DNA from 4 places in the Sporolactobacillus sp. Y61 genome. Region 2 is predicted to be linked to each of the others. Evidence: riboswitches for the same ligand, from Rfam matches in the RefSeq annotation. Region 2 holds a riboswitch; each other region holds the start of a gene.
The links. Region 2 has a riboswitch for S-adenosylmethionine ahead of ABNN70_RS01870 (MetQ/NlpA family ABC transporter substrate-binding protein). Riboswitches for the same ligand answer to the same signal wherever they lie in the genome.
Positions count from the first base shown of each region.

Region 1 (8,169 bases), 130 kb from region 2:
ACGAAAACGCTGGTACAGCTTTTCTGCCGTCTGCACAAGCAGCTGTGACCGTTCCTGGATCACGCCGCCAATAAAATAAGGAAGACCGCAGTTGGCAAAAGAAACATAAGGACCGCGTTCCACGACAATAATCTCTGCTTCTTCATTTAATCGGCGAAGCCGCGTGGCTGCCGACATCCCACCGGCCACCCCGCCAATAATGACGTATTTCATTGCATTTCCCTCCTTAGCGTTCAATCGGTCCGTGCCAGTTCATCATTCCGCCGGCCATATTTTTCACCTTAAATCCATTTGCGGACAGGATGGCAGAAGCCACATCGCTTCTGTTTCCGGATTGACAAACCATGATGTGTTCTTGCTCTTTGTTGATTTCACCGATTCGGTTCGGAATCTCATTAACCGAAATATTGATCGCCCCCGGAATATGTCCCCCGGCAAATTCAAACGGTTCACGGACATCAATAATACTTAACGGTGTATGGTTGCGCACCAGACGTTCGACTTCTTCAGGTGTCAGTTCTTCATACATGCTGTTTTCCTCCCTGGATCATTTCTTATCAAAAACCTGCACAGCATTATACCCGTGGGGGTATAATTTACTCCATAAAAAAACTACCAGCGATTCATCCCGCCGCGTACATTGGTCACTTTTTCATAGCCCGCTTTTTTCAAAAACTTGCAGGCGACTGAGCTTCTCATACCGCTTTGACAGATGACGACGACTTCTTTTTCTTTCGGGATCTTGTTGAGATGATTTTTCAAAGTTTGCAGCGGAATATTGATAAAGCCCGGGATGGATCGACTGCTGAACTCCGGCTTTGTGCGCACATCAAGAAAGTATTTTCCCTTTTTATCAGGCAGATAAGTCTCTTTTAGTTCCGAAGTGCTTATCTTCTTTATTTTAGGTCTGCAAAAGAACAGGCATTTCATATTTATTTTTCCTCCCTTCGCCATCGATTCACGGCATCTTGATTCCTTAGCGACTTTTCACCAGCATTTGAACCGCTTCATTTACGATGGATTCAGTTGATCCTTTACCGCTCTCAATCTGCTCCCGCAGACAGGCTTCCAGATTCTTTCCAATAACTAAACCAAGTGCACGATCCATTGCCGTCCGGGCAGCAGTCATCTGGGTCACTACACTGCGGCAGTCTTCACCTTGTTCCATCATGTTAAGAATTCCGCGGATCTGACCATCAATTCGTTTCAATCGATTTTTCATTTGCGCTGTATACTCCATGAACAATCCCTCCTTATACCCCTATGGGTATAATAATTGATACATTTTTTCCTGTCAAATAAAAGGACTGTAACCAAATAATTGGGATATCCTTTAGATTCCACGAAGTAAAGAACCTGACGAAATTCATCATTCCGTCAGGTCCATCTATCTCGATCTTGTCTTATTTATAGCTTTGGGTGATGCTTTTTATGCTGTTCAGCGGTGTGGTGCAATTAAGTAACTATTTTCAAAGAATGCGCATTCCAGAAACAAGCGCCTAATAAAACGACTTAAAACCAGGCGGGTTTGTCACCGTCGGTATGCGGTTTATCTATTCCGACCGAAGCGTGCACTTCTTTTGAAGGATCCTGGATAAGGCGGACAACAAAAGCAGCAACACTTTTTCTGGAAACTTCCGTCCCCTTGAACAGCTCACTCTTCTCGGTCGTTTCATAGTCAATTTCATCTTTATTTGTCAGCCAGGCGGGACGAATGATCGTCTCATCCAGACCTGAGTTTTCGATGACTTTTGCCGCTGCGCCGTAGCGATCCAGATAGCTGCCCAGCTGCTGTTTGTTCCATTTACCGAAGTTGCCCGGAACCTCATCATAGATACCGAGCGTTGAAATCCAGATGAGTCTCCTGACACCGCTCTTATTCATGGCGGCGGTCACTGCTCTGGCCTGCTCTTCAATATTCTGTCCAGCCAGATTGGCATAGACCACATCAATCCCGTTCATCGCTTCGATAAGCGCACTCTGATCAGTCGCGTCACCACCGATGACTTTTTCTCTGCGGGCATCGGCCGGCGTCAGTCGATTCGGACGACGCAGAAAAAGTGTTAATTGCGCCTCTGTCTCCGCAAGCAGCAGCTGCTCGGCAAGTCGGGCAATCTGACCATTGGCACCTAAAATAAGTACACGAACCATCGATCCAGCCTCCTTGATTTTTATAAGAACAGGTTTCATCCCTGTGCCTTTACTTACTATTGTTTGCAATTATAGTCTATCTTCTTACAGGCCAGTTGTAAAATCAGATCAGCTGGAACTGAAGGGTTCGCTGATCCTTATGGCTATCTATTCATCCCTCAATCTGTTTATTCTCTACAATCACTCGATCCAGCCAGGTAAACAAAGCCTTTACAGTCCGGCACATCAATAGGTACATGTACTTCATGGCTTCCTTCCCAAAATCAGGCAGGTCCCGATACTTTCTGTTTCAATAAATTCGAAATTATAATGTTTGAAAGCTTGCAAAAAAAACTTTTTGGCGTAAAATAGGGTTCAACTAAACAAGTTAAAATGATTCATTTTCTTATCTAGAGAAGTTGAGGGACTGGCCCGATGACGCTTCAGCAACCGCCGTATCTACGTGATCCGGTAAGGTGCTAATCCCAGCAGACACAGTGATGTGACTGAGGGATAAGAAGAGACATTCGAGCGTATGGCTCTCTTCTTCCCGAAGAGAGCCTTTTTATTTTACGCAATTGCTTCAACAAATTTTTTGAAAGAGGTGCCTGTCAATGGCTGACGATTATCAGTTCCCGACCCGGATTGTCCGCGACACTGTCCGGGTAGATCCCGAGACTGGTGCGGCAAATGTTCCTGTCTATCTGTCATCCACATTTCATCAATCAGATTTTGATCACTTTGGGAAATATGATTATACACGATCAGGAAACCCGACACGTGACGCTTTAGAAAATGCCATTGCCGATCTGGAAGGAGGCGTCCGCGGTTTCGCCTTTGCCTCGGGAATGGCTGCTATTTCCACAGCATTTCTGCTTCTGTCAGCGGGAGATCATGCCGTTGTTCCCAAGAATGTCTACGGAGGAACCTTTCGTATTTTAACTGAAGTACTTGGACGTCTCGGTATCGACCACACCTTTGTCGATACAACCCGGCTCGATGAAGTAAGGGCAGCCATCCGTCCGAACACAAAAGTCATCTATGTCGAAACACCGTCCAATCCAACGCTTAAGGTCTCAGACATCCGCGCCATTGCGAAAATTGCAAAAGTTCATCGATGTTATACCTTTGTAGATAACACCTTTATGACGCCGGTCTTTCAGCGGCCGTTGCAGTTAGGTGCCGATCTGGTGCTGCACAGTGCGACAAAATTTATTTCCGGACATAGTGATGTTATTGCCGGTCTGGCCGTAGCCGGAAATAAAGAATTGGCAGACAAGCTGTATTTTTTGCAGAATGCACTGGGTGCCGTGCTCGGCGTCCAGGATTCCTGGCTGCTTTTGCGAGGCCTGAAAACACTGGATGTACGGATTAAAAAGTCGGCGGCATCCGCCTTAAAAATCGCTTCATTCTTCTCGGATCGTCCAGAAGTCAAAAAGGTATTCTATCCCGGATTACCCGGACATCCCGGCTCGAAAATCCAGAAGCAACAGGCAATGTCCGGCGGCGCCGTGCTCTCCTTCGAACTGGAAAACGAGGCGGCGGCGCGCACGTTTGTCAACCACATTTCTCTGCCGATTTTCGCCGTTAGTCTCGGCGCCGTCGAGTCGATCCTCTCCTATCCACCGAAAATGTCTCATGCGGAACTCAGCGAAGAAGAGCGAATCAAAGCTGGTATCGGCAGCGGTCTGCTCCGTCTGTCCGTCGGTCTGGAAGATGCGGATGACTTGATCAAGGACTTCACCAGGGGCCTTACAGCAATCAATGAAAAGAAACAGGAAACAGTGACCAGCGTTAACTGACCAATATCTCATTCAGGAGGAAACAAAAATGGCTATCACAACAACCAAAACAGTACCCTTTCGATTCGACCAGGTAGGCAGTCTGCTAAGACCTGATGAACTTAAATCCGCCCGCGAAAAGTTCCTTTCAGGAGAAATTACCCGGTCAGATCTGACCAAAGTAGAAGATGAAGAAATACGGAAAGTTGTCGCGAAACAAGTCAATCTCGGATTGAAAGCTGTTACGGACGGTGAATTCCGTCGCAGCTGGTGGCACCTGGATTTTCTGGCAGGGTTGAATGGTGTTGAAACCTATTCACAACACGCCAGCTATAAATTTAAGGGGGCAAAAACACGCGATACGAATGTTCGTTTCTCGGACAAAGTGTCTTATAATCCGGATCATCCTTTTTTCAAAGCCTTTGAATTTCTGAACAGCATTGTTCCCAAAGGGATTCTGGCAAAACAAACCATTCCCAGCCCCACGCTCTATTTCCGTGACCATCGCGACGACAATGCCGTTAAGTTCTATGCTTCCCGCCAGGATTTTCTGAAGGACCTGGCAGTCGCCTATCGTCAGACCATTCGCCATTTCTATGATCTCGGCTGTCGCTATCTGCAGCTTGACGATACAACCTGGGCTTTTCTGATCAATCAGATCATCAACGCCAAAAGTGCTGAAGAAAAGGCAAAATATGAACAAATTGCCAAAGACAGTGTGACCGTCATCAATGGTGCTCTTCAGGACCGCCCGGAGGATATGACGATCACTACCCATATCTGTCGCGGAAATTTCCGTTCCACATTCCTTTTCTCCGGCGGTTACGGACCGGTGGCAAAATACCTGTCGCAGCTGAATTATGATGGGTATTTCCTGGAATACGATAACGAACGGTCCGGAGACTTTTCACCGCTCGGCGATATTTTCACCAAGGGTTCGGATAAAAGGATTGTTCTTGGTCTGGTCACGTCTAAATTTCCGGAACTTGAATCAGAGGAAGCATTGGAAAAGCGCGTCAGGGAAGCGACTCATTATGTTCCGCTGAACAATCTCTGCCTGTCTACACAATGCGGGTTTGCTTCTACTGAGGAAGGGAATAAATTGACTGAAGCTGAGCAATGGGCCAAATTAAAACGTGTTATCGACACGGCTCAAAAAATCTGGTCAGAGGCCTGATGATTAAAAGAGAACCCTTAAAAGATGCACGGCGCACCCACTATTTGGAATGCACCGTGTTGTTTCGTTCTTTAACAAATCTAAATAACACAGGCAAAAATAATTTCTCCAAGATGCTCAGATGCTTGATCTGATCACTTTTCTCGATCGCACCCTGTGCATGAAAAAAGTGTACGAAAAAAGAATCCAAATCTGGTAAAATTAAATCACCACACAGCCAGAGAGGATCCTTCTTTTGAGTACGTTTTACGCGAAAAAGCAGACAAAATCAGGTCACCCTGGTGCGCTGATGATCAAGAATCGACGGTTTATCATGACCAATATTAGCTGTCTAACGATCATATGGCCAATTAACGATTGCATGAAAACGCTCAACGATTAGAGAAAGAGGATGTCACAAAGGTCTATGACTGTGCGACATCCTTCTTTACTTTGCAGCTGCATAAGGACACAAAATGAAGGTACAGACTGCTTGCTAAGCTGGCCGGTATAAACTTTGCCTGGAAGGGCCTGAATTTGATGAACCTGATCGGGTATCCATTAGAGTGAGGATAGATAAGCACCATAATTATTAACTGCATGCCCGCCATGTCGGACGATCAAACGGAAAAAGGAGTTGCTTTCGAGAAAATGAGTCTGGATGATCATGCGGCCACGCCGATGTCAGATAATGCCAATGGATCGCTTAAAGCGGAAACCATCAGACTGGCTAATCTGATTGATACTCATTCTTCACATGATGGGACCTATGCCGCGCGAATCCCCGGGTTATATGTCAATCGCTATTCGCGAATAGAAGCCGCGGATTATGTGCATACCATTTACTCGCCTGCTGTCGGCATTGCAGCACAGGGTAAAAAAATCATAACTGTCGGAAGGGATGTCTATGAATACGGAGGGTCACGGATTTTTATTGCTCCCGTTGCCTTACCGGTTGCCATGAAAACCATTTTGGCCAGCCCTGCCGAACCGTTTCTGGGAGTAGGGCTATATCTCGACCCGCAAAGGATCGCGGTGTTGGTGTCGAAAGTATATCCGCAGGGCTTGCCAACGATTCGTAATCGGCGTGCGGGTTATGTCATGGATGCTGATTTGGCTCTGATTAATGCCATGGCAAGACTGGTCGATTGTCTCTCTAGTCCCGGCGATGATCATTTAATTGCCCCGCTCATCACGGATGAGATTTTCATTCGACTTCTTCGCAGCCCCATCGGCGTTTACGTTGCTGAGACCGTTTTTGCGGAATCCAGCATACAGCGAGTTGTGAAAGCAATGGACTGGCTCCAGAACAACTTCTCCCAGCCATTTAAAATCGCTGATTTGGCAGAGATGGTCCATTTGAGCGAGTCCTCTTTCCGTGAGCATTTTAAGTCCGTCACCGCGATGAGCCCCTTGCAATACCGTAATGTACTGCGTCTTCAAGAAGCCAGGCGGCTGATGTTATCCAATCAAATGGATGCGACAACTGCATGCCGAATTGTGGGATATGCGAGCGATTCCCAATTCAGCCGGGAATACAGTCGCTTCTTTGGAAGCCCGCCAAACAGAGATATCGCCAGATGGCGCCAGAAAAGACAGAATTTAAACTGACCAGGATGCCTCGTCGCCCTTTTTTCATATCCTCGCTGCTTCAAGGCTTGGCGCTTTTTTTGAACAGGTTTCGTTAAATCGAGCAATAACTCAATCAGAACACGCAAACATCCAAGTGAACCCTCTTCTATAATTAGGTTAACCATGAGACGACCGTGCAACTCGCTTACGGCACTGAGCATGGTTCAAACCACCCAATTATAACTGCTTATAAGGAGGTTTTTCATATGCGTGTTTTTGTTACGGGAGCGACCGGATTCATCGGATGGGCGGTTGTTCGTGAACTAATGGATGCCGGCCATCATGTTATCGGCCTTGTTCGTTCCGGGGAAGCTGCCAAAAGGCTTATTGCCCTTGGTGCAGAGGCTCACCAGGGTTCAATCGAAGACCTGGGAAGCTTGCGCAGCGGTGCTGCCGCTGCAGATGGCGTCATTCACACAGCCTTCTTCCATAAGTTCTCTCATGCACGACTATCAACACGCCTGCGAATAATGTTTGGTGGAACCCCCCGTCAGGCGCCATTGCGATTCATGACGGCAGCTGTCGAGACGGACCGACGTGCCATTGAGACACTGGGTACCGCGCTTTCCGGCCGCGACCGCCCTCTTGTTGTCGCTATGCCGACACTGACCCTCACTCCCAATCAACTCGGAACGGAGGACAATGCGGCTGACCCTGATTCCGCTGGAAAATTACGCGTCCCGTCGGAAAAGACAACGCTGGCGTTAGCCGATCAAGGCGTTCGTTCCTCAATTGTTCGTATCCCTCCACTTGTACACGGTGATGGCGATAAGCATGGGTTCGTCCCGAGCCTGACCGACATCGCTCGCAAGAAGGGCATTTCAGCCTACATTGGAACTGGAGCCAACCGTTGGCCAGCTGTGCATCACCTCGATGTGGCACATCTTTTTTGCCTCGCTTTGGAAAAGGCCCCGGCAGGGTCGCGGTTTCACGCTGTTGCCGATGAGGGCGTGCCCTTTCGTGATATCGCCGTCGCCCTTGGCCAACATCTCAACCTGCCGGTAAAAAGCATAGACGCGAAAAAGGCAAATTCGCATTTCGGATGGCTGGGCGACTTCGCATCAGTCGACAACCCTGTATCAAGCGCATTAACCCATAAACGCCTGGGGTGGCGCCCCGTGCATCCCTCTCTAATTGAAGACATTAATCAAGGTTACTATTTTCAGAGATAATAGGATCTCTCTTCCGGCCTTTGTGCTGATCAGACCACTTTTCAAGTATCACTTTCGCTTCTAAAAACAAAGCGCTTCCCTTGATTGGGAAGCGCTTTGTTCATTCCATGATCTTTAGATTTCTGTGCGGTGCCTTCGTATGCGTCTTCGAGGATCCGCTTCTTTCATTAAGTTTTCGTCGTTTTAATGATACATCGGATTTTATGATGGCGTTTTATTACTTCAACCTAACTGGCTAATTTGATTTTACAAGTGGCCAAATTTTTTATTTTTAGAAAAAGCAGTTTGAATATCACCG
Region 1 is NZ_CP159510.1:242,281-250,449, forward strand. Features, by position in the region: gene ABNN70_RS01220 (FAD-dependent oxidoreductase) at 1-213, opposite strand, end outside; gene ABNN70_RS01225 (rhodanese-like domain-containing protein) at 227-529, opposite strand; gene ABNN70_RS01230 (rhodanese-like domain-containing protein) at 613-930, opposite strand; gene ABNN70_RS01235 (metal-sensitive transcriptional regulator) at 977-1,240, opposite strand; gene ABNN70_RS01240 (SDR family oxidoreductase) at 1,513-2,151, opposite strand; SAM riboswitch class I at 2,534-2,650, shown strand; gene metC (cystathionine beta-lyase) at 2,745-3,932, shown strand; gene ABNN70_RS01250 (vitamin B12 independent methionine synthase) at 3,961-5,088, shown strand; gene ABNN70_RS01255 (AraC family transcriptional regulator) at 5,677-6,678, shown strand; gene ABNN70_RS01260 (SDR family oxidoreductase) at 6,906-7,871, shown strand; gene ABNN70_RS01265 (hypothetical protein) at 8,118-8,169, opposite strand, start outside.
Region 1: linked by a shared signal. The riboswitch ahead of metC (cystathionine beta-lyase) and the one ahead of ABNN70_RS01870 (MetQ/NlpA family ABC transporter substrate-binding protein) in region 2 are both predicted to bind S-adenosylmethionine.

Region 2 (8,169 bases):
CCTTCCAGCATATGTTCCTCTCTATTATACTTTTCCCGCGCGCCGGCTGCATGAATGGTGTTCGGACATAGGGTTTCCAGAATGACTCCAAAGTAAAAGAAACAGCGGGAGGAGGCTCCCGCTGCTTCATCGAGTATCAATTATTTCGTCAGTTCTTCAGTCAGCGGCGGCACAATCTGCTTCTTTCTGGACATCACGCCTTTCAGAGTAGCCTGATTATGATCAAGCGTGACATGGAAGGCATTCTCAGCGGCAGAAGCTGCTTTACCCAGGACCAGCGCTTTGGAATCACTGGTCAGAATATTCGTTACAGCGAGTACGAACAGGTCCAGATTTTTGTTATCAATTTCCTTCTGGATCGCCGCCTCAAGTTCTGCCTTTCTGGACAGTGCGTCATCAAAGTCAACCACGTTAACCTGTCCGATTTCAACACTGAATTTACCCATTTTAAAAGGCTTCATATCGAGCGTGATCAGCTCATCTGCCGATTTATCGCCGATATTGGTACCGGCTTTCAGCATCGTGAGACCATAAGACTCTGCGCTGACTCCGGAGAGTTGTTCCAGTTCCTTCGCCGCTTTGACGTCCTCTTCAGTGCACGTCGGTGATTTGAACAGCAGGGTGTCCGAAATAATTGCGGACAGCATCAGTCCGGCAATCGTTTTCGAGATTTCGACGCCGTTTTCTTTGAAAATCTTAACTAAAATTGTGGCGGTGCAGCCAACCGGTTCCGCCCGATAGTACAGAGGCGCCTTCGTTTCAAAATCGGCAATTCGATGATGATCGACAACGGAGAGCACCTCTACATCACGGATATCGTCGACGCTCTGTTTCGGTTCGTTATGGTCGACCAGATAAACGGCAGGGACTTCATTTGCCACGGTTTTAACCAGTCGCGGCACGGCGACATGAAAATGATTCAGAACATATTCTGTTTCGCCGTTCAGTTCGCCAAGACGTACGGCTTCAACATTCTCACCCAGTTTGTTCTTCAGATCGGCAAAAGCAATCGCCGAACAGATGGCATCTGTGTCAGGACTCTTATGCCCGAAAACAAGCACTTTTCCCATTTTTTCTACCCCTTAATCACGTATTATTGGCTACTCACAGAAAATCCGTTTATAGTCTCTAAATAAAACCATACCTTATGTGTTGGAGAGTTTCAATAGCCGGGAGCGTGCCAGACTCTCCGTACCGTTAATTTCTTCAAATCAATCTCAAAAACATCCGGATTTGACAGCTGCGCCCAGTCCTCGAAGCCATAGCCGCTGTCAAAAGACTGCAGCAGCAGAACAAGGAGATTTCCATGCGTGACCACAATCGTACTGCGCTCCTGCTTTTGCTGCAGATCCCGAATCACTGCCAGGCCCCTTTCCCGGGCTTCTCTGCCTGATTCCCCGCCTGGAAGAGAAAAATCTGGATCATGAAAGGATTGATTCAGTTTTTCCAGCCAATTTTGAACCGGCTTCCTGCTGAGCCTTCGTTCAGCCAGACGACCGTCTGTAAGGACTTTCATTCCCCTGACTTCAGCCGTCGGAGTGATGGAATCGATCGCCCTCCGCCAGGGGCTGGATACAATGGTATCCACCTCAATCCGACTGAAGAACCTGGCGAGCGACTGAGCCTGCTCGCTACCTCGAGTTGTCATCTGCGCATCCGGATCCTGCCCATTCGCTTCGCAGTGCCTGACAAGATAAATTTTTTCCATATTAAGTCATCCTTTCTGTTACTGGAGATCCCGGGATTCATCGTTCTGGTAAATTTTTCGCAGGACAGAAAAATAGACACTGATCTGAACGAGAGGGATCAGCATAATAATGAGAATCGGATAGGCCGGAAAATAATCATCAAAAAGCGGGTAAAAACACATCAGACCCGCGCAGACAGGTGCAATCAGCCACAGAACGGCAAAAGCGCGCCGGCAGGCCGCAGCGTTGATCGCCGTTTCTCTTTCATCTGCAGACGGCAGAATCAGCGGATACAGCCAGAATGATAGCCTTTCCTTCTTCTTATTTTTAAACAGGAGACAAGTGACGACCACAGAATAAATCAGAAGGGGAATCCAGAACAGCATATTAATCGATATCGTCCATTCGGACGCTGCGCTCTCAATGATTCTGGCAAACTGCTCATTTGCCGAAACCAGTGGAACAAGCGCAAGGGCAAAGAGGACAATTCCTGTCAGGCACAGGATATAAGATACAGTGAGCCGTTTCATTTCCGATCATCTCCTTTTTCCAGTTGAAAAACTTCCTCCATTTTTAAATCAAACACATGGCAGATCTCCAGCCCAAGGAGCAGTGACGGAACATAGTCCCCTTTTTCAATAGATGCAATCGTCTGCCGCGTCACACCGACCCTTTTGCCCAGATCGGATTGGGTCCAGTTATACCTCGCCCTCAATTCTTTTACACGATTTCGTAAGCAGCTCAAGAAATCACCTCAGTGATGGAAAAACAGTTAAACATTATGTTAAGTATAATTAACATATACCTGTCTGTCAATCCTGCTGATCGCCCTTTGATTTTTTTCCCTCTCCGATATTCCTTTACATTATATATGAGTTTGTTCCACTGTTTCCCGCCAGCGGCTCCGTTCTCCCCGGCCCTTTTCCCGAAAAAATTTTCGTCCTTTCTTAAGCATAAATAAACAGCCTGTCCGGATTCATGGACAGGCTCTGTTAAGCAAGCAGTCAATTTATCTCTTATTTTTTCTTCAGGCTTCGGGCAAAGGCATTCCCAATCGACTGGATACACTGAACAAGGATAATCAGAACAATAATTACTGCATACATGACATCCGGCTGGAAACGCGTATAGCCAAACTGATAGGCAAGATCACCAAGACCGCCGGCCCCGACAAGCCCTGCCATCGCTGTCTCGCCGATCAGGCCAATTGTGGCGATTGTCAGCCCGAGCACGATCGGCGCACGGGTCTCGCGGATAATGACCGACCAGACAATCTTCGGAGTGGAAATCCCCATCGACTGATAGGCCTCAATCACACCGCGATTCACTTCAAGCATCGCCGACTCCATGAGGCGGGCAATGTAAGGCGAACAGGAAACAACCAGCGGGAAAATGACACCCTTAACACCAATGGTTGTTCCCACAAGCGATTTGGTCACCGGAAGAAGCAGGAACAGCAGGATAATGAAAGGAATCGAGCGAATGACATTGATCAGTGTATTCAGGAAGGTATAGACCGTTGAATTTTCGACCTGACCGCCTTTGCGCGTCAGAATAAGAAAAACGCCGAGAGGAATACCAATTAACACTGAAAAGCCGAGAGCAATAAAGGTCATTTGCAGTGTCTGGAGAAAAGCCGTCCAGATCGCTTCACCCCATTGATTAAAAAAATCAGTCATGTCAGTCAGCGACCTCCTCAACGATAATCTGTTCGGCCTTCAAATAATTTGTCGCCTCACGAATCTGATCAGGATTTCCTTTGAGATGGACAAGCAGGTTGCCGATCGACTCCTGTTTTAACTGATCGATGCCGCCGGCGATGATACTGGGCAGTACATCAAAGCGGCGGGCCAGTGTCGCAAGTGCCGGATCTTTTGCTGATTCCCCGATAAAGGTCAGATGAACCAGTTTCCCTGTGCTTTTCAATTCCTGAAACAGCGGCGCGGGAATCCTGAATCGTGATTCATTGCGGACAAATTGTCTCGTCAGTGCCCTTTCAGGCCGGGCAAAAATGTCTAATACCGGGCCCTGCTCCACAATCCGCCCTTTTTCCATCACAGCCACACGGTCACAGATGCGTTGAATGACATTCATTTCATGGGTAATCAAAAAGACAGTGATTCCCAGTTCTTTATTAACCTTGAGCAACAGTTCGAGGATCGACTCTGTCGTGTTCGGATCAAGGGCACTTGTTGCTTCATCACTCAGCAGCACTTCCGGTTCATGAGCTAGCGCCCGTGCTATCGCCACGCGCTGCTTCTGACCACCGGACAGCTGGCCGGGAAACGCATGCATGCGATCCTGCAGGCCAACGACTTCAAGATACTTTTCCGCACGTGTCCTGATGACCTGTTTCGGTACACCTTCAAGCTTAAGCGGGATCGCAATATTATCATAGACATTTGCGGTCTCAAGCAAATTATATCCCTGAAAAATCATTCCGATTTTTCGGCGCATCTGACGCAACTTTTTATGTTTCAGTTTGAGAAGATCTGTTCCATCAACGAAGATGGAACCGCTCGTCGGGCGTTCAAGCAGGTTAATACAGCGAATTAACGTACTCTTTCCTGCCCCACTGTAACCGATGACCCCGAAAACCTCGCCTTTATTAAGGGTGAGCGTCACATCATCGAGCGCCTGAATTTTCGTCTTTCCTGTTACAAATGTTTTGGAAACATGATGGATATCAATCATTGAAGGGACTCCTTACCAGGCCGGCACAACGGAACCACCGAACTGTTTCTGAATATAATCTTTAACTTCCTGAGACTGGTAGTATTTTTTGATTTTGCCAATCACTTCATCATCTTTATTTTCCGTCCGGACAACAAAATAGTTCGGATAAGGATTATTCTTCAGAGGCTCATGGAAGATGGCATCCTTAAGAACGGTCAGACCGGCTCCCATAGCAAAGTTGGTATTAATCGCTGCAGCCGCCACTTCATCCAGCTGTTTCGGCAACTGGGCGGCGTCCATCTCAATAATTTCGAGATTTTTCGGATTCTCAACGACATCCCGCTTTGTCGCTGTGACGCCGGAACCTTTTTTCAATTTTATCACACCTGCTTTTTCAAACAGCTGCAGTCCGCGCAGCTCATTTGCCGGATCGTTGGGCACTGCAATTTTATCGCCCTTTTTCAATTGATCCAGATCTTTGATGGCCTTCGAATAAATCCCCAGCGGATAGGCAACAGTAGCAAAGGCATCGGTAATTTTATAATTCTTATTCTTGATCTGATCCTTCAGGAAAGGCATCGTCTGGTAACTGTTGGCGTCCAGACTGCCGTCATTCAAAGCGATATTCGGCTGGTTGTAATCGTTAAAAGACTTGAGATGGATCGTCAGCCCGTCCTTTTTAGCCAGTTTTACAACCTGCTCCATAACCTGCTGGTGCGGCCCGCTGGTCACCCCGACAGTCACCTCTTTCGTGCTCAGCTCGCCTGATGATGACCCGCTTCCGTTTCCACAGGCCGACAGTACAAAAACCAGTATAAAGATAAAAGCTGCTGATAGAACCTTACGCAAGTGTCTCATTTTCTTCCCCCCTGGTGCATCTGTTTGTTTTTTTCCGGTACATATATCCCTTATCCAGAATAAAAAAGGTAAAAAAAAAGCTTCTCCGATAAGAGAGGCTGTTCGTTTCCGAATTTCTCTTATCTCTCAGAATTTGCCACAGCGCATTCTGCAGGAATTAGCACCTTCATCGATAGATCATGAGGTTGCCGGGTTTCATAGGGCCTGTCCCTCCACCACTCTGGATAAGAAATATTTAATTAACCGATGGACTCATTTTACTATGAAATAAAAATTGTGTCAAAATAATTTTGTACTGGGCTTTTTGCGATGCTGATTTTTTTCATCACGCCAACATATTCAGCAGAGCTATACCGTTTGACCAGGCAAATCTTCTTCTTCTGCGTTTTGCGATCCCTTTCAAAGCCGCCACAGGCTATCTCCTATCTTGCGAGGGGTTTCATATCACTTTCTTCTAAATAAGATGTCTTGTCCTGAGAGCGAAAAGTAAAATAAGCGGATATTTTCCGGTCAGGGGCATAACGGCGCGCTTTTCGGGGAGTACATAAGGGGAGATTTTCCGATTAAGCCGGGCAAAAAGCTCCATTTCCCCGTTTCTCCAGTCAATAGGCGGAATCTCTCCGTCTATTCTAGCTATTCTTAAATTAAATGACTCAGTAAGCGGAATTTTTCCGTCTATTCATCTGAGCAGGCGCTTAATCGGATCCCCCCAACCGATAAGGGCGGATTCCGGGAAACCTTCCTCTGCACTTTTCATATGGGTGTAAATTGTCCCTGATTTTTGACCATACATGCCCCCTGTTTTGGGAGAAAATAATTTTTACGCAAGGCGCCCCCCAATCGCCATGAGCTTGTATCTTTTTATTTCCGTCAATCTTTATATGTCAATGATTCATATCTCATTATGATCCGTAAATCAGCCTTTATCCGTCATATTTCATAAATATTTAACATTTTTAAGCGTTTTCACTAGAATTGACCGGTTGACAGATTTATAATGTAGCTAACAAAGTGAAGGGTGATGGACACATATGACAGAAACAATAGCAGTAGAAAAACATGAAAAACTGGCAAAATCAGTAACTTCTCCCAAGAAGTTCATTGTTGGAAAAGGCATTTTAAAAAATATCAGTAATTATATAGCGCCCCTCGGTGATAACGCTTACTTTATATGTGATGAATTTATTTATGAACGTGCTGAGGAAGAGGGAGGCGCTTCATTTAAAAACGGCGCGAAGGCAACATTTGAAAAGTTTAATTACGAGTGTTCTGACGCAGAAATTACCCGGAACAGGAAACTCGCCCAGGCCTGCGGCGCCAATGTAATCGTCGGTATTGGCGGCGGAAAAACGCTTGACACTGCTAAAGCGACTGCCTACTTTGAAAAATTACCCGTTGTCATTTATCCGACCATCGCCTCAACCGATGCGCCATGTACGTCTCTGGCCGTTATCTATACACCGGAAGGACAGTTTGATCACTATCTGGATCTTCCCAGTAATCCGGATATGGTGATCGCCGATACTGAAATCCTTTCCGCCGCTCCGGCACGTTTCTTCATTGCCGGGATCGGCGACGGACTCACCACATACTTTGAATCCCGGGCCTGCTACAGAGCAGACGGGATCAATCTGGCTGCCCTTAAACCGTCTCTGATCGGTGTCGGCCTTTCAAAACTCTGTTACGATACCATCCGCCGTAATGCCGTTCCTGCCGTCCGTGCAGTCGAAAAAAGATTATCAACAACAGCTGTTGAAGCGGTCATTGAAGCAAGCATTTACCTCAGTGGTGTCGGAGCAGAATCAGGAGGACTTGCCGCAGCCCACGCCGTTCATAACGGAATGACCGCCGTACCCGCCCTTCATCGGGCGCAGCATGGCGAAAAAGTGACTTTCGGTCTGCTGACTCAACTTGTTCTTGAAAACGCACCAATTGAAGAGATGGAAGAAATTATAAAAATCATCAAAGCGGTTGGCCTTCCTCTGACATTGAAAGATCTCGGCGTTGATAAATTCAATGACGATGAATGGAGAAAAGTGGCCGAGATGGCCTGTGCCAAGGGAGATACCATGTGTAACATGCCATTTGCTGTGACGCCTGATGATGTCTTTAACGCCATTGTCACTGCCGATGCCATTGCCCAGTCCTATCATGACTGAGTGAAAGGTCACCCTTTTACCAGCGAAGAAAAGAGGACAGCCACAACATGGCTGTCCTCTTTTGGCGTATTCCGTTTTGCCGAAAAAATGATTCAGACCAGTCTTTTTCTGATCTGTGCACTGATAAAATCAATGATCGACACAAAGATAATGATCAGAATCAGCATCATGCCGACCTGTTCCCAGTTTCTCTGCATGGAAGCCAGAATCAGGGGCGTACCGATCCCCCCGGCACCGACAACACCGAGAATCGTCGATGCCCGGACGTCTATTTCATATCGATAAATGGCGAAGGACGAAAATTCCGGAATCACCTGCGGCAGAACACCGAACCACATGATCTGTATTTTATTGGCTCCGTTTGCTTTCAGTGCTTCGATGACCGTCATGTCAATCGATTCGATGACTTCGGAGTACAGTTTTCCGAGCATGCCAATGGAGTGTACGCCTATGGCAAGCACCCCGGCATAGGGACCGATACCGAATGAACCGACAAAGATAATCGCCAGAACAAGTTCCGGGAAGGCCCGGATAGCGTCCAGAAACAATTTGCCGAAATAGGAGAATCTTTTCAGCATATTATTAGCTGCGAGAAAAGCAAAGGGAATCGCGACTACGGCAGCAATCGCCGTCCCGGCATAGGCAATGGCCAGCGTCTGAAACATCAGCAAGGTAAACTCGCCAATGCGCCCCTGCGTCACCGGATCGAAGAACGTACCCCAGAACAGCCGTTTCAGAATACCGGAAGAACTAATCGAAGAACCGTGATAGGTCAGATCGGTCATCGA
Region 2 is NZ_CP159510.1:370,087-378,255, forward strand. Features, by position in the region: gene ABNN70_RS01840 (manganese-dependent inorganic pyrophosphatase) at 141-1,070, opposite strand; gene ABNN70_RS01845 (histidine phosphatase family protein) at 1,163-1,708, opposite strand; gene ABNN70_RS01850 (hypothetical protein) at 1,727-2,218, opposite strand; gene ABNN70_RS01855 (helix-turn-helix transcriptional regulator) at 2,215-2,433, opposite strand; gene ABNN70_RS01860 (methionine ABC transporter permease) at 2,705-3,367, opposite strand; gene ABNN70_RS01865 (methionine ABC transporter ATP-binding protein) at 3,369-4,382, opposite strand; gene ABNN70_RS01870 (MetQ/NlpA family ABC transporter substrate-binding protein) at 4,395-5,222, opposite strand; SAM riboswitch class I at 5,339-5,453, opposite strand; gene ABNN70_RS01875 (glycerol dehydrogenase) at 6,254-7,381, shown strand; gene phnE (phosphonate ABC transporter, permease protein PhnE) at 7,474-8,169, opposite strand, start outside.

Region 3 (8,169 bases), 180 kb from region 2:
CATGTTTATACGCACCAGTACATCGATATCAATTTCTCTGTCCAGAAATTGAGCGATTTCCCGCATCCGGTCTTTTGTATTGGTCAGGGCAAGGTTACAGAACTCATTCCCCGTGCAGGCCACAGCATAGCCCATAAAGTGGGAGGGATGAATCGGAAACTTTTTGAAAAGATCATCGGCAAGCAATTGATCCGTTTTTTCATTCGGTATATTAGGCAGAATCAGATTCTGAGAGTTGGCTGTACGCAGCTCGCCTGTTCCATATGCTCCGGCCAGGCGGGCAAAGCTTCGGAAATCATCTGCTGAAAGGCGACCGACCGGCACGCTGACGCCGACATAACTCAGGCCGTTTTGTTTCTGAGGATGCACGCCGTAAAAATATCCGGCATTCCATCCTTTGGTCTCGTCATGGCCGGCCGGGGTCAGGGGTCCGGTTAACTCCAGAACTTTCTCCTCAAATTTCTTAATCCCCCAGTCGGCGATCAGATACTTAAGCCGGGCCCGGGCACGGCTTTTCCGATAGCCAAAGTCTCGGTAAAGCCTGGTTACGGCATCAGCTACTTTGATCACCTCATCTGCCGTATGGATAAAGACATTCAGCTTCTTAGCAAGATAGGGTCTGGCAGCAAGCCCGCCCCCGACCAGGACATGGAAACCGCTGACTTTTTTGCTGTCGATCACTTTAGTGGCCGGCATGAAGGCAAGGTCGTTGATCTGAGCCTGACCGACATTATATACATTCGAATTAATGGATATCTTGTACTTACGCGGGAGATTGGAAAAATCGGGATTATCCTGAAAGTAGTGGAAAACCCGGTCAACAATCGGACGCGTGTCAAAAAGTTCATCCGGATCAATGCCGGCGAGCGGGTTTCCAACAATATTACGCGGCGCGTCGCCTTCCGCCTCACTTGTCGTCAGCCCGACTGCCTTCAGCCGGTCAAAGATTTCCGGAAGGTGCTCAAGCGGGATCCAGTGGTACTGGATGGCCTGGCGGGTGGTCAGGTCCAGAAAGCCGCGCCCGAATTCATCACCAATGTCTGCCAGAACGATCGCCTGCTCGCTCCTCAGAACCCCGGACGGCACCTTCACACGCATCATAAAAAGCCCTTTGTCCTGCGGTTTCTGTACAGTCAGTCCCGCAAATTTAAAATACATATATTGATCCCTGGGAATTGATTCGAACCCGTTTTTTGCATATTTTGGAATATCGTCAAAGATCGACAGGCCGTCTTTTTTCAGCTTATTGATTTCATTTTTATTCAGTCTTTCATTCTGAGCCCAGACTTTTTCATAAGCCATTTTCGCAGGTTCCTCCTTTGCAACAGATCACGTGCCGGGTTACGCACCGATGATTTTGTTCTTTTCTAATAACGCAATCACACGGGCCGTGCTTTGATCGAGTGTCTCTTCTGAGGTATCGACAACCAGTTCCGGGGCCGGCGGTTCTTCGTAGGGGGAACTGATACCGGTAAAAGCTTCAATTTCCCCGTCACGTGCTTTTCGGTACAGTCCCTTGGGATCACGTGCTTCACAGACGTCAAGCGGACACTTGACATAAATTTCAAAAAATTCATCTTCGGGTACTTTTTCGCGGGCGGCCCTGCGCTCGGAGGTAAACGGTGAGATAAAGGCAGTCAGAACAACGGCATTACTGTCGACAAAGAGGGCCGCAACTTCACTGATTCTGCGAATGTTCTCCTTCCGGTCAGCATCAGTAAATCCGAGATCATGGTTCAGTCCGGACCGGATGTTGTCGCCATCCAGCAGATACGTCCGAATCCCCTTCTTAAACAGCTCAGCTTCGACACGATTGGCGAGCGTAGATTTGCCGGAGCCGGAAAGTCCGGTGAACCAGACCACTGCGCCACGATGTCCGCTCCTTGCTTCTCTGTCCGCCCGGGTCACCGTCGTTTTATGCCAGACAATATTCTCTGAACCTGCCATATGCCATACACGCTCCTTATTTAGCCTGGCCGGCTTTTTCTTTCAGTCCGTCGATCAGCACCTGCACGACTTGCGGCCGGCTGAATGTTTCCGGCGGCCGGATGCCGTCGCGCAGCATCGCTCTGACTTTCGTTCCGGACAAAGCCACATGATAGGAAGCATCGTGCGGGCAGGTTTTATTCGATGCCATACTGCCGCATTTCGTGCAGTAATAACTGTTTTCAAAGAACAGCGTCTGAATGTCCAGCTCCTCACGTGTAAAATGAGAAAAAATTTTCTGTGCATCATAAGGACCATAGTAATCTTTGACGCCTGCATGATCTCTGCCGACGATAAAGTGGGTACATCCGAAGTTCTTACGGCAGATCGCGTGAAACACCGCTTCACGCGGACCGGCATAGCGCATGGCGGCCGGAAATACGGCAAGCGCCGTCCGTTCTTTAACATAATAGTTGTCTATCAGAACATGGTAGCTGCGCAGACGAATATCGGCCGGAATATCATCCTTCTTCGTCTCTCCTACCAGTGGATTGATGAAAAGGCCGTCCACCGTCTCAAGGGCAGTCTTCTGAATATATTCATGTGCCCGGTGAATCGGGTTCCGGGTCTGGAAACCGACGATCGTCTTCCACCCTTTCTGATCAAACAGCCGGCGTGTTTCCACGGGATCGAGAAAGTCCGCGGCGAAGGCCTGCGGGCGCGGTGAACGTCTCAGAAGCCGGACCGGGCCGGAAAGATAAACCGCTCCCCGATCGAACAACCGCTTTACGCCCGGATGCTCGCGGTCGGTTGTTCCATACACTTTCCGGGCTTCATTTTCCTTATCCGGGCGAAATTTACCGGTGACCTCAAGTGTCCCATAGACCACGCCCTGATAGACCAGACGGGCTCTGTCTCCCGCCGACACCTGAGCGGCTGCCTCCTCACTGACCGGCAGGGTGACCGGAATGGTCCAGGCAAGACCCCTTTTCAGTCTCATTTCCTCGACCACAGATTCATAGTTTTCCTGATCGAGAAATCCGGTCAGTGGACTGTATGTGCCATTCGCAATCAGTTCGAGGTCGCTCAGAGCAACGCGATCTATCGGAATGATCTGAGCATAACCTGCACCCGTCTGACCGAAGCTCTGGCGGTTGATCAGGATACCGCCGTGCGGTTTACTTGTCATAGAAAAGCCTCCCATACGCTATTTCATTGTTGATACCTTGCAGCCATGTTTCGCATCTTCTTCTCATTTATTCAGATGGAGACCGCACTCCGTTTTATCAAAAGCACTCCATCTTCCTGCCCGCTGAGATTCACCGGGCTTCACCGGACGCGTACAGAACGTGCAGCCGATGCTGGGGTAATTCTGATCGTGGAGGGGATTATAAGGCAGCTGACGGCTGTGCACGTAATCCCAGACGTCGTCCCAGGTCCAGTAGATCAGCGGACAGATTTTAACAGAATGAAATTTTTCATCCCTGTTGACATAGGCAACCGAACGTCTTGTCGGAGACTGCTCATGTCTGAGCCCGGAAATCCAGGCATCATAGGCTCCGATCCTTGCAGCAAGTGGCTGAATTTTCCGTATATTGCAGCAAAGATCCGGACGTTTCGACCAAAGCGCGTCTCCGTATTTTTCTGCCTGCTGCTGCGGCGTGAGCGCCGGCTTCAGCCGGATGATATGCAACTTCGGGTACCGGTTTTCCACACGACGGATCAGCTCATAGGTTTCTTTGAAGTGAAAATCGGTATCGAGGAAGATGACTGAAGCCTCTTTTTTTACTGAATAAATCAAGTCGATCAGGACGATGCCTTCAACCCCGAAGCTGCAGGAATAAACGACTTTACCTCCATAAGAATGATACGCCCACTCCAGGACCTCCCGGGCACCTTTAGATGTCGACTGCGGATTAAAATCCGGCAGCTGCACGTCTTTCCAGGTGCTGTATGTTGGAATTTTCGTTGTCCTCACCTCTTCTCTTAATCAAATAGCATGAAAAGCTCAGGAAAAGAAATCGCGATTGAGCTGAACGTACTGGCGCTCTCCGTCCGGCACTTCGTCTTCCGGATAAATAGCTTCAACCGGACAGACCGCTTCACAGGCCCCGCAGTCAATACAGTCATCCGGATTGATATAAAACATCTCATCTCCTTCAAAGATACAATCCACCGGGCAGGTCTCCACACATTCTCCCGCTTTTTCACCTTTACAGGCCGATGTAATCACAAAAGCCACTTCAGTCACCTCCTCTAAAGATCAATGAAAAAAAAGCTTTTTCCATCCAGAAAGTCAGGAAAAAGCTTCGCGTCACGATTCCTATCTTTCAAAATGGTCTGCCATTTTGCTGGAATTAGCACCTTACAGAGAAATACATGCTGTGCAGGTTGCCGGATGTCATCGGGCCAGTCCCTCAATCACTCTGGATAGTTATTGAATTGGCTTTCATTTTAAAGGGGATGCATCGAATTGTCAATTATTCACCTTGTTTTAGTGTGAATTAATTTTTTTCTTGCATTATTCCAACCTGCATGATAGGATTAAACCAATTTCATTGATTCTTATCGAGAGCGGCGGAGGGAATTGGCCCAATGAAGCCCGGCAACCACGATGACAGACGTGATCGTACAGGTGCCACGTCCAACAGGTTATCCTGAAAGATAAGGAGATGCAGTGTGACCAAATCACGTACAGCACTCCTCATCCTTTCGGAATGAGGTTTTTTTATACGCTTAGAGAACAAAACAATTTTTGTGGGGAAAAAAGCCTGTGGCGGCATCTGCGACCTGTGAGTCAGTACTTTTTTCCTGGTCTGGTAAACCAGTCATTCCCGGAGGTGAGCGCGGGGGGCGCAAGATGTATTTGCTGTTAATCCAAGTATTCCTATGTTTTTTTATTTTATTTCAGAAATCAGAATGTACGTCTTAAAACAACTACAAGGGGGCGTTTACAAATGAAAAAAATCAGTCTGTTCATCGTATCCATCTTAATTCTCGGGGCACTCAGCGCCTGCGGATCAGACCGTTCAGCTCAGGGATCCGGCTCAGGTGAAGCAAAAAAACCGGTCAGACTGCTCAATGTTTCTTATGATCCGACACGTGAACTTTATCAGCAGTACAATAAGCTGTTCGCGAAGTACTGGAAAAAGACAGGCCATCAGGATGTGACGATTCAGCAGTCTCATGGTGGATCCGGAAAACAGGCGCGCTCCGTTATTGACGGACTCAAGGCAGACGTCGTCACGCTCGCTCTTTCCGGCGATATCGATGCCATTGCCGAAAACACGGACAGGCTGGATAAGGACTGGCAGAAACGACTGCCGCAGAATGCAACACCGTATACGTCAACCATTGTTTTCCTCGTCCGGGCCGGTAATCCAAAGAACATTAAGGACTGGGATGATCTGACAAGGAAAAATGTATCTGTTGTTACGCCCAATCCGAAAACCTCAGGCGGGGCTCGATGGAATTATCTGGCCGCCTGGGCTTATGCCGACAAGAAATTCAATAATGACCAGAAGAAAGCAGAGGACTTCGTGAAAAAGATCTATGCAAACGTCAAAGTTCTCGATTCCGGAGCACGCGGAGCGACCACGACTTTCACGGAAAGAGGTGTCGGCGACGTGCTGATCGCCTGGGAGAATGAAGCCTTCCTGAGCATCGATGAACTCGGTAAGGACAAATTTGAAAGGGTCAGCCCTTCACTGAGTATTCTCGCTGAACCGCCCGTTGCCGTTGTTGATAAGAATGCGGAAAGTAACGGAACAGCAAAAGTGGCTGAGGCATATCTGAAGTACCTGTACAGTGATGAAGCCCAGGAAATCATTGCGAAAAGTTATTACCGCCCGCGTAACAAGGAGATTCTGGCAAAGTACAGCGATCAGTTCCCGAAAATTGAACTAGTCACTGTAGATGATCATTTCGGTGGCTGGGCGAAGGCGCAGAAAGAGCATTTTGCCGACGGCGGCACCTTTGATCAGATTTACCAGCCTAAATAAACAAGCTCCGGGTAAATCCATCCGTAGATAATGGAGTTGAGTATTGTGGCTTTTTCCCAACATTTAAAAAAAGGACGGTCCATCCCCGTTTCGGACTGACCATGGGGCTGTCGACGTTCTATCTTTCCCTGCTCGTCCTGATCCCGCTGTCATTTATCTTTATCTATTCAGCACGATCCGGATGGGCGTCCTTTTGGCAGGACGTCACCAACCCGCGTGTCGTTGCATCGTACAAACTGAGTTTCCTGACAGCCCTGGCGGCGGCTTTTGTTAATCTGATTTTCGGTGTCCTGATCGCCTGGGTACTGACCCGTTATACTTTCCCATGGAAACGGGCAGTCGACGGGCTCGTGGATTTGCCTTTCGCTCTTCCGACCGCTGTGGCCGGCATTACGTTGACGACACTCTACTCAGAAAATGGATGGATTGGGCGATGGCTGCCCTTCGACGTCTCTTTTACACCGATCGGTATCACGATTGCCCTGATTTTCGTTGGTCTGCCATTTGTCGTGCGCATGGTTCAGCCGGTTCTGCAGAATTTTGAACGCGAAGTGGAAGAAGCCTCATCTTCGCTTGGTGCGACACCTTTTCAGACCTTCAGAAAGGTGATTTTCCCTCAGCTGATGCCGGCGGCGCTGTCCGGATTCTCGCTGGCGTTTGCCCGCTCACTTGGCGAATATGGTTCTGTTGTATTTATTGCCGGCAATATGCCTTATAAAACAGAAATCGCGCCGCTGATGATTATGACCAAACTGGAGCAATTTGATTATTCTGCTGCGACGGCCATAGCCGTTGTCATGCTTGTCATCTCGTTTCTGCTTATTCTGCTGATTAATCTGATTCAATGGTGGTCGCGTCTTCGCTACGCCGGCCGGTAAAGATACTGAGAGGGAGTCCTTTATGGAAAGTCCTGTTGCGTCTCGTGTTGCCCGTCAGGCAGGTATTGCCCGGCATAATGTAAAAAATACCGCCATACGACTGACTCTGATCGCTCTTGTTCTGCTGTTTCTTTTCTTTTTTCTCGTCATTCCGCTGGTTGCGATCTTTACCGAGGCATTCAGACAGGGGGCAGGATTCTATTTTTCATCCATTACGGAACCTGATGCCCTGTCAGCGATCCGTCTGACGCTGCTGGTTGCCCTGATCGCGGTACCTGTGAACACCATCTTCGGGATCCTGTTCGCCTGGGTCATGACCAAGTACGCCTTCAGGGGGAAAAGTGTACTCATGACATTGATTGATCTGCCTTTTTCCGTCTCTCCTGTCATCGCCGGTCTGATTTTTATCCTGATATTCGGTCAGCACAGTTCATTCGGCAGATGGCTGATGGCGCATGATATCAATATTGTTTTCAATGTACCCGGTATTGTCCTTGCGACGTTATTTGTGACTTTCCCGTTTGTTTCCCGCGAGCTGATTCCGCTCATGCAAAACCAGGGCACTACAGCAGAAGAAGCCTCTCTGACACTTGGGGCAAGCGGCTGGCAAACTTTTCTGAAGGTCACCCTGCCTAATATCAAATGGGCGCTTTTCTACGGCATTATTTTATGCAATGCCCGGGCAATCGGCGAGTTTGGTGCCGTTTCTGTCGTATCCGGCCACATCCGCGGCCTGACGAATACCATGCCGCTGCAAATTGAGAACCTGTATAACGAATATCAGTTTGTTGCCGCCTTTGCCCTGGCTTCAGTCATGTCCCTTCTGGCTGTTCTGACTATGATTCTCAAAGTCATCCTGGAAAATCGTGTGAAACAAGGATTACGCTGAAAAACTACACCCTCGGGAGGGATATCATTTTGAGTATTGAAATCAAGCATGTTTCCAAGGCATATGATGATTTCCAGATTCTGGAAGATATTAATCTGACCATTCCATCGGGGGAACTGGTTGCCCTGCTCGGTCCATCCGGTTCGGGAAAAACCTCTCTGCTGCGCATTGTTGCCGGCCTTGAAGAACCTGATCAGGGACAGATTATCTTTCATGGTGAAAATCTGACCGAGGCCAGCATAAAAGAGCGTCAGGTCGGCTTCGTCTTTCAGCATTATGCCCTGTTTCAGAATATGACGGTTTTCGACAATATTGCTTATGGTCTGCGTGTCCGTCCAAGAAAAATCCGGCCCTCCAGAAGGGAAATCCGTGAAAGGGTCGATCGCCTGCTCAGACTTGTCCGTCTTGAGCCGTACGGAAAACGTTACCCTTCTCAGCTTTCCGGCGGTCAGAAGCAGCGCGTCGCTCTCGCCCG
Region 3 is NZ_CP159510.1:192,915-201,083, forward strand. Features, by position in the region: gene ABNN70_RS01010 (nitrite/sulfite reductase) at 1-1,302, opposite strand, end outside; gene cysC (adenylyl-sulfate kinase) at 1,342-1,947, opposite strand; gene sat (sulfate adenylyltransferase) at 1,964-3,115, opposite strand; gene ABNN70_RS01025 (phosphoadenylyl-sulfate reductase) at 3,179-3,889, opposite strand; gene ABNN70_RS01030 (ferredoxin family protein) at 3,935-4,168, opposite strand; SAM riboswitch class I at 4,247-4,363, opposite strand; SAM riboswitch class I at 4,489-4,597, shown strand; gene ABNN70_RS01035 (sulfate ABC transporter substrate-binding protein) at 4,884-5,927, shown strand; gene cysT (sulfate ABC transporter permease subunit CysT) at 6,029-6,805, shown strand; gene cysW (sulfate ABC transporter permease subunit CysW) at 6,828-7,694, shown strand; gene ABNN70_RS01050 (sulfate/molybdate ABC transporter ATP-binding protein) at 7,724-8,169, shown strand, end outside.
Region 3: linked by a shared signal. The riboswitch ahead of ABNN70_RS01035 (sulfate ABC transporter substrate-binding protein) and the one ahead of ABNN70_RS01870 (MetQ/NlpA family ABC transporter substrate-binding protein) in region 2 are both predicted to bind S-adenosylmethionine.

Region 4 (8,169 bases), 470 kb from region 2:
CATGGCTGATTTACGCCGGATGGTTCTGATCATCTTCTGATTGATCGGCTGACCGAATCTGACCTGCAGATGATCAATCTGCAGCTGACCCTTCTCCGGCACCTCGAGCAGATTAAGACTGCGCAGAATGGTCGTTTTCCCCGATCCGGACGGGCCTATGATAACCAGGACCTTTCCCTCATCAAGTGAGAAATCAATGCCCTTGAGTACCCGTTTACCTGAGAATGATTTTTCGATGCCGCTGACCTTGAGCAGCATATTCATCCACCTCCATTAATTCCGTTCCGTAAACCGGTCGAGTCTTGACTCAATGCGTCCCTGTATAATGGAAAGCACGAAACAGAATAGCCAGTAAATCAGCGCCGCTTCGGAATAGAGCAGCAGAAAATCATAACTCGTCGCGGTAATTTCCTGAGCTCTCCGGAATAGCTCCGTTACCGTAATCGTGGAAGCCAGTGACGTATCTTTAACCAGACCGATAAATGTATTCGACAAAGGCGGAATCGACACACGAGCTGCCTGGGGCAAAATAATCCGACGCAGCGTCTGGGCATAACCCATCCCAATTGTATAGCCGGCTTCCCACTGACCCCTCGGCACCGAAAGGATCGAAGCACGGATCGTCTCAGCTGCATAACCGCCGACATTCAGCGACAGAGCAATGATTGCCCCCGGAAAGGGGCTGACTCTGATTCCAAGATCAGGCAGTCCGTAGAAAATGATCGCCAGCTGAACAAGCAGCGGAGTCCCGCGAATAATTGAGATATAGACCCGGGCAATACGCTGTAGCAGCCAATTATGCGACAGACGGAAAATGGCCATACAAATTGCGATGATCAATCCGAAGAAAAAGGAAATCACAGCCAGCGGCAGGGTATAGACTAACCCTCCCTGCAGAAGCGGCCAGAAAGACTGCGCAGCCAGCTCCCAGTCTATGGTGATCGTGCCTGTTACAAGGGAAAACATTATTTACTGATATCCTTTCCGAAATATTTTTCGGATATCTGCTTTAATGTCCCATCTTTCTTCATCGCTTCAAGCTGCTCTGAGAGCACCTTATCCAGCCCGCTATCTTTCACTACCGGAAAAGCAATGTCAGCTGCATTTGACGGGATAACGGCGGCTATCTTCAAATTCTTATCCCCTGTTGTTTTAAAGTACTGCAGGACCGCTCCCTGATCGTTAACAGTCGCTTCAACTCTGCCCTGACTGACCAGTTTCAGGGCTTTTGACAAATCATCCTGACCCGTGATGACCGCTCCTGCCTTTTTCGTCATTTCACCGTAATTGCTTGATAACCCCTGAGCAACTTTGACACCCTTCAAATCTTTAAGTGCATTTATTTTATGATTGTCCTTTCTTGTGACAATGACGGACTGTGATGTCGAATATGCCCTTGAAAAGTCATATTTTTTCTGACGGTCTGGCGTCACTCCGACATCATTGGCAATCGTATCGAATCTTTTCGCATTCAGTCCGGCAAAAAGAGAATCCCAGTTTGATTCATTAAATGCTACTTTGACACCCATCCGTTTTCCTGCTTCACGGATCACATCTACGTCAAAGCCGACCAGTTTATTGCTTTTACTGTCATGGTAAGTATAGGGCGCGTAAGTCCCTTCCGTTCCAACTTTGAGAACGCCCCGCTCCCTGACCTGATCGGCAAGATTTCCAGTTCCTGCATCCGATCCGTTGTCCTGACCACATGCGGCAAGCGCTGCAGCCAGAACAATAAGTATGATGCCTGTAAATAATTTCTTCATGATCATTTCGTTCCCTTCTGAGGCGGAAGTACTTCATTCCGAGTAAATAGATATATTTTGTCAACTTCTTGATTTTAACATCCATTAAGTAGAGAGAACAAGTCTTCCGATCCAGGTTAATCTGCCCTTTCAAGAATGGCACGGGCGCTTCGTCGGTCGTCACAAGCGTATTCATGTACCTGCCTCGCAGGGCTCCGAGACCCCCGGCTGCTTCCACCGTCGTCCGATATCTCCCCAGTTCACCGGCAATGGCATTCTGTGTCATATTTTGTTCATAATACATCCTCGCAATTCTGATTAAAAGTGATTTGTCACTGTTTTTTCTCATCACAACACATTCCGCACTCTGTAAGTCACTTTCAATCCATCAGCAGAGGAGGTTCTCTCTCTTTGACACTACCATGCAGCAAAGTTATACTTTAACCGTTATTTTGCACCTATTACTCCATTTTGCACATTCTTCCAATTTCAAGGGGAAGGGTGCTACGGGTCACGATACGTTAAAAAAATCCTGCGCGCCGGCTGCTGCAGGATTGAAAGGGCGGCATGCGCCTGATCAGAAAACACCATATGAGGTGATCACAATAATGAAGGAACTGAAGTGGGCCATCCTTGGCCCGGGAAGAATTGCTGCTGAATTTGCCGATGCGATACACGCGGCCGGTGGAACGATTTACGCGGCCGGGTCGCGAAACCTGGGACGGGCCAAAGCTTTTACAGAACAGCATCATATTGAAAAAGCCTACGGGAGTTATGATGAGATGCTTGCGGATCCTGATATCGATGTAATTTATCTTTCGACCCCGCATTCCAGCCATTACGCGTATCTTCTTAAATCCCTGAGGCACGGGAAGCACGTTTTATGTGAAAAGGCGATTACAGTCAGCAGCAGACAGCTTGATCCGGTCGTCCGTCTGGCTGAAGAAAAAGGGTTGATTGTGGCCGAGGCCATGACGATTTTTCATATGCCACTGTACCGGAAATTACGGGAAATAATCAACAGCGGGAAAATCGGTACAGTGAAAATGGTCAATGTCACCTTCGGAAGTCTGAAACCGTATGACGTCAGGAACCGCTTTTTCAGTAAGGATCTTGCCGGAGGAGCCCTCCTGGATATCGGCACATACGCTCTGTCCTTTGTCCGTTCCTTCCTGTCGAGCCAGCCTGATCAGGTACTGACGGCAGTGAAAAAATTCGAGACAGGTGTCGATGAGTCATCAGGCATTATCCTGAAAAATAAAGATGACGAGATGGCAACAGTCACATTAACCATGCGGGCCAAACTGCCCAAGCGCGGTATTGTCACAGGGGACAGAGCCTATATTACAGTTGACAATTTCCCCCGTGCTGATCAGGCAACCCTGACTTATCCTGATGGCAAGGTAGAAACGATCGAAGCCGGGAGCACCGCTCATGCCATGGTCTATGAATTCAACGATATGAACGCTGCCGTTCGGGGTGAACGTGTCGAAAAAACGCTGCCTCTGACACGGGATGTGGTGGATATCATGACGCAGGTACGTGATCAGTGGGGCATTCGTTATCCGTTTGAATAATACAGACACATCCGGATCAGCGGCTGAGCAAATATTTTCTCATTTTCTAAAAAGTAGATTAGAATGAAAGCGTAAACAATATAACTCTATTACGAGAAAGGGATGTTACTGTATATGAGCATTCAAAGTACAGTTCTGGAACATGCAGTCGACACAGATTATAAATTATATATCGGGGGGAAATGGGTCGATGGTTCAGACGGGCGTAAGATAACCAGTTACAATCCCAGTACCGGTGAAAAACTCGCCGAATTCGTAAATGCGAGCCACGAAGATGTAGATGCCGCGGTAGAGGCAGCTACAAAAGCATTTGAAACATGGAAAACAGTTGGTATTCAGGAACGAAGCACCCTTCTTCTGAAAATTGCCGACCTGATTGATGAAAATGCCGATCATCTGGCACTTGTGGAAACACTGGACAACGGGAAACCGATCCGTGAAACAAAATATGTCGATGTACCGTCGGCTTCAGACCACTTCCGCTATTTCGCAGGTGTGATCCGTTCTGAAGAAGGAACAGCAAAAGCTCTGGATGAAAATACATTAACGATTAACCTGAAGGAACCGATCGGAGTTGTCGGTCAGATCGTTCCTTGGAACTTCCCGTTCCTGATGGCTGCCTGGAAGATCGCCCCGGCGATTGCAGCAGGAAACACAGTCGTCATTCATCCGTCATCTTCAACATCACTGAGTCTGCTCGAATTTGCCAAACTGCTCGATCAGGTGCTTCCGGCCGGCGTTGTTAACGTTGTGACAGGCCGCGGCTCAGATTCCGGTGATTATATGTTGCATCACCCGGGATTTGCTAAACTGGCATTCACCGGATCCACTCAGGTTGGCTATGAAGTGGCTGATGCTGCAGCAAAGCGCCTGATTCCGGCTACTCTGGAACTTGGCGGCAAGTCGGCCAATATCTTCTTCGACGATGCACCATGGGATCGCGCTATCGAAGGCGCCCAGCTCGGCATCCTGTTCAACCAGGGTCAGGTATGCTGCGCAGGCTCCCGCCTCTTCGTTCAGGAAGGGATTTATGATAAATTCCTGGCCGCTCTGAAAGATGCATTTGATAAAGTTAAAGTCGGACTGCCGTGGGAAGACGGCGTTCAGATGGGCGCTCAGGTGAATAAACGTCAACTGGAAAAAATCCTTGATTATGTAAAAATCGGCCAGGATGAAGGTGCTAAGCTGGTCACCGGTGGTAAAAAGCTGGAAAACGGCAATCTGGGCAAAGGTGTATTTATGGCACCGACGCTGCTTGCTGATGCAACAAACGACATGAGAATCGCTCAGGAAGAAATTTTCGGGCCGGTTGCTACAGTCATCAAGTTTAAAGATGCGGACGAAGTCATCAAACTGGCTAACCAGTCGGATTACGGCCTTGGCGGCGCCGTATGGAGCAGCAATCTGAACACGGCCCTTAAAGTTGCCCGCGGTGTCCGTACCGGCCGTATGTGGGTTAACACATACAACCAGCTGCCTGCCGGTGCACCTTTTGGCGGTTACAAGAAATCCGGTATCGGCCGTGAAACCTACAAGAGTATTCTGGATGCTTACACCCAGACAAAGAACATTTTTATCAGTACAAAGGAATCCACTGAAGGTCTGTATTGATTGTGCCTGTCGGGCAGATACATGCCTTTATAAAGGGAAAGAGCATGATGCTCTTTCCCTTTTTTGCATCACAAGTCCGGGATTCCCGATCGGCACCCGGTCCAATTAATATAAAAACTACCGAATTACTTGTTATTTTGTATTGACAAAAATCAAAAATGGGAATAAACTGAAAACAATTAAATAAATCTTATCAAGAGTGGCGGAGGGACTGGCCCTGCGAAGCCCGACAACCAGCACGGCAATCGTGTATGGTGTTAATTCCAGCAGATTAAATTCTGGCAGATAAGAAAAGAATCGGCGAAAAAGCTGCTTTCCTCTCTGCGGGAAGCAGCTTTTTCATACAGCAGCTCTTTCCAATCTGTAACTCTTTCCGATCTAAGATTTTATTTAATGAAAAAATTAAGGGTATAGGGAGAGATTAAGATGGCAGAAGAAAGAAAATTTGGTTTTGAAACATTGCAGGTGCACGCCGGACAGGTACCGGATCCGGCAACCGGCGCCCGGGCGGTTCCGATTTATCAGACCAGTTCATTTGTTTTCAAAGATGCGGATGAGGCTGCGGATTTCTTCCAGTTGAAAAGGCCGGGCAATGTTTATGCCCGTATCATGAACCCGACAGAAGATGTATTTGAAAAACGTATCGCCGCCCTGGAAGGCGGCGTTGCCGGGCTGGCAACCGCCTCAGGCCTTGCCGCGATCGTCTATTCGGTGCTGAATGTTGCAAGCAGCGGCGACAATATCGTTTCCGCAAGTACGCTATACGGCGGTACTTATGAACTCTTCTCCGTCACCCTGAAGAAACTCGGCATTACCGTTAAATTTGTAGACCCGGATGATCCGGAAAACTTCCGAAAAGCGATTGACGATAGAACAAAAGCTGTTTACGGTGAAACGATCGGCAACCCGAAGATCAATATACTTGATATCGAAGCAGTCGCAAAAATTGCCCACGAAAATAAGATTCCGTTTATTATCGATAACACATTCGGGACGCCTTATCTGATCCGTCCGATTGAATATGGGGCCGATGTCGTTGTTCATTCAGCGACAAAGTTCATCGGTGGCCATGGTACAGCAATCGGCGGTGTCATTGTCGACGGCGGTAAGTTCGACTGGCGTGCAAGTGGCAAATTCCCTGACTTTACAGAACCAGACAAGAGCTACGGTGGTCTTGTTTATGCGGATCTCGCTCCGGCTTCATTCGCTGCGAAGGCCCGTGTTCAGCTGCTCCGAAATACCGGCGCAACCATCAGCCCGCAGAACGCTTTCTACTTCCTCCAAGGGCTTGAATCCCTCTCGGTCCGTGTTGAACGTCATGTTCAGAACGCACGCAAAGTGGCTCAGTTCCTGAACAATCACCCGAAGGTCACCTGGGTCAACTACCCTGAACTGGAAGGGAACCCGTACCGCGAACTGTCTAAAAAATATCTCCCGAAAGGTCCCGGTTCGATTTTCACATTCGGCGTAAAGGGCGGTCTGGAAGCCGGCAAAACATTAATTAACAATGTCAAACTGTTCTCACTGCTTGCTAACGTTGCCGATGCGAAATCACTGATCATTCACCCGGCAAGTACAACACATGCCGAACTGACACCTGAAGAGCAGGCGGTTGCAGGCGTCACACCGGATCTGATCCGTGTATCGATCGGTATTGAAGATGTAGATGATATTATCTGGGATCTGGATCAGGCCCTTGCCAAAATCCCTGAACCGGTCAGCAGCAAGTAATTACGCTATTTAATCGGACATCATATAAAACAGCCCGCCCTGTTTTTTTGACAGAGCGGGCTGTATTTTTGTACACCTCATTATTTGCTGAAGCTGAATCTGCCTTTTTTCAGCATCGTTTCAACACCACCGACTTTTGCCAGAGAGCGGTTTTCAATGACTTTTTTCATAAATGAAGCCGGGTAGCCTTTGAGATTTTTCCCCATCACTTCACCCATTGCATCATTCCTGCCCAGCGAGCAGACGGTTCCCTTGCATTTATAAACAAAAGCTTTTACGGGCCGATTTTCGATACGTGCATGCAGGTTACATGCTGCACAATCTGCCTGCTGCAGAGCAATCTGGGCTGTTGTGGGATAGGGATGGCCGCTTTCAGGATCGATTACTGCCGAGCAATCGCCGATAATCATGATATCCGGATAGCCGGGCACTGTCAGATCGTCGTTAACCCGGACACGTCCGCGCTTCTGGTTGAATCCGGAGGCCTCAATGACTGAGCTCCCGCGAACCCCTCCTGTCCAGATAAATGTGCCGGCATGAATGACATGCATTTCATTGCCATTTCGATAATAAATGTGACCGGGAACCAGCCGGTTGACCCGTCCAATCACAAACTCAACACCGCGCGCGAGCAGTTTTCGTGTCCCATAATCAGCCAGCTTACGATCGAACATCGGCAGCACATGGGGACTCGGCTCGATACAGATCACACGTACCTTTTTCGGATGGATGCCAAATCGACGGGCGAGCACAGGCAAACGGTTTGTAAGCTCCCCAAGAAGTTCAAAGCTGGTGAACCCCGCACCTCCAACCACAATGGTCAGATGTTCCTCCTCCTTATCCTGCTGCCAGGCATCAAACTGATCTGTGATATGTTTGCGAATCCGTTCAACTGACGGAATATCCGAAATAGCCAGGGCGTGTTCATGAATCCCTTCAATACCAAAAGTCTCTGACTCAAATCCGAGTGCAATCAGCAGGTAATCATATTTTACCGGCGGACGCTCTTTGAGAATGACCTGCTTTTCCTCTCTGTCGACACGGAGCACGGTATCCTGAATGAATGCTGTCTGCTTCCGGTCAATGACATAATCAATCGGATAACAGATTTCCCGGGCATCCGAGGAACCCGCAGCCACTTCATGAAGAGAGGTCGTTTCACAATGATAATTATTTTTATTAATTAACACGAGACTGGCATTGATATGCATGTTCTGCAGTTTTTTCAATGTCCGAAGCCCACCATAACCTGCACCAAGAATAACAATTCTTTTTTTCTTCATTATTGTTCGTTCCCTTCCGTACAATCTGATATAAATAGTTGATTCATCAGAGAACCGCAATGTGAAATTTATCACGTCACAAATTGTTCACATTTGATCCACCTTTATTTTATCGCGAATTGCAAACGCTTTCAACTCTTATTATCAAATACCTGACGATTGGGAGATTGCCGGCGTTTCCAGAGATTTTGAATACACAAAAAGTCACTCTGCACGACGAAGCGT
Region 4 is NZ_CP159510.1:841,072-849,240, reverse strand. Features, by position in the region: gene ABNN70_RS04250 (amino acid ABC transporter ATP-binding protein) at 1-255, opposite strand, end outside; gene ABNN70_RS04245 (amino acid ABC transporter permease) at 274-966, opposite strand; gene ABNN70_RS04240 (transporter substrate-binding domain-containing protein) at 966-1,763, opposite strand; gene ABNN70_RS04235 (Gfo/Idh/MocA family oxidoreductase) at 2,351-3,319, shown strand; gene ABNN70_RS04230 (aldehyde dehydrogenase family protein) at 3,434-4,930, shown strand; SAM riboswitch class I at 5,118-5,222, shown strand; gene ABNN70_RS04225 (O-acetylhomoserine aminocarboxypropyltransferase/cysteine synthase family protein) at 5,357-6,661, shown strand; gene ABNN70_RS04220 (NAD(P)/FAD-dependent oxidoreductase) at 6,742-7,944, opposite strand.
Region 4: linked by a shared signal. The riboswitch ahead of ABNN70_RS04225 (O-acetylhomoserine aminocarboxypropyltransferase/cysteine synthase family protein) and the one ahead of ABNN70_RS01870 (MetQ/NlpA family ABC transporter substrate-binding protein) in region 2 are both predicted to bind S-adenosylmethionine.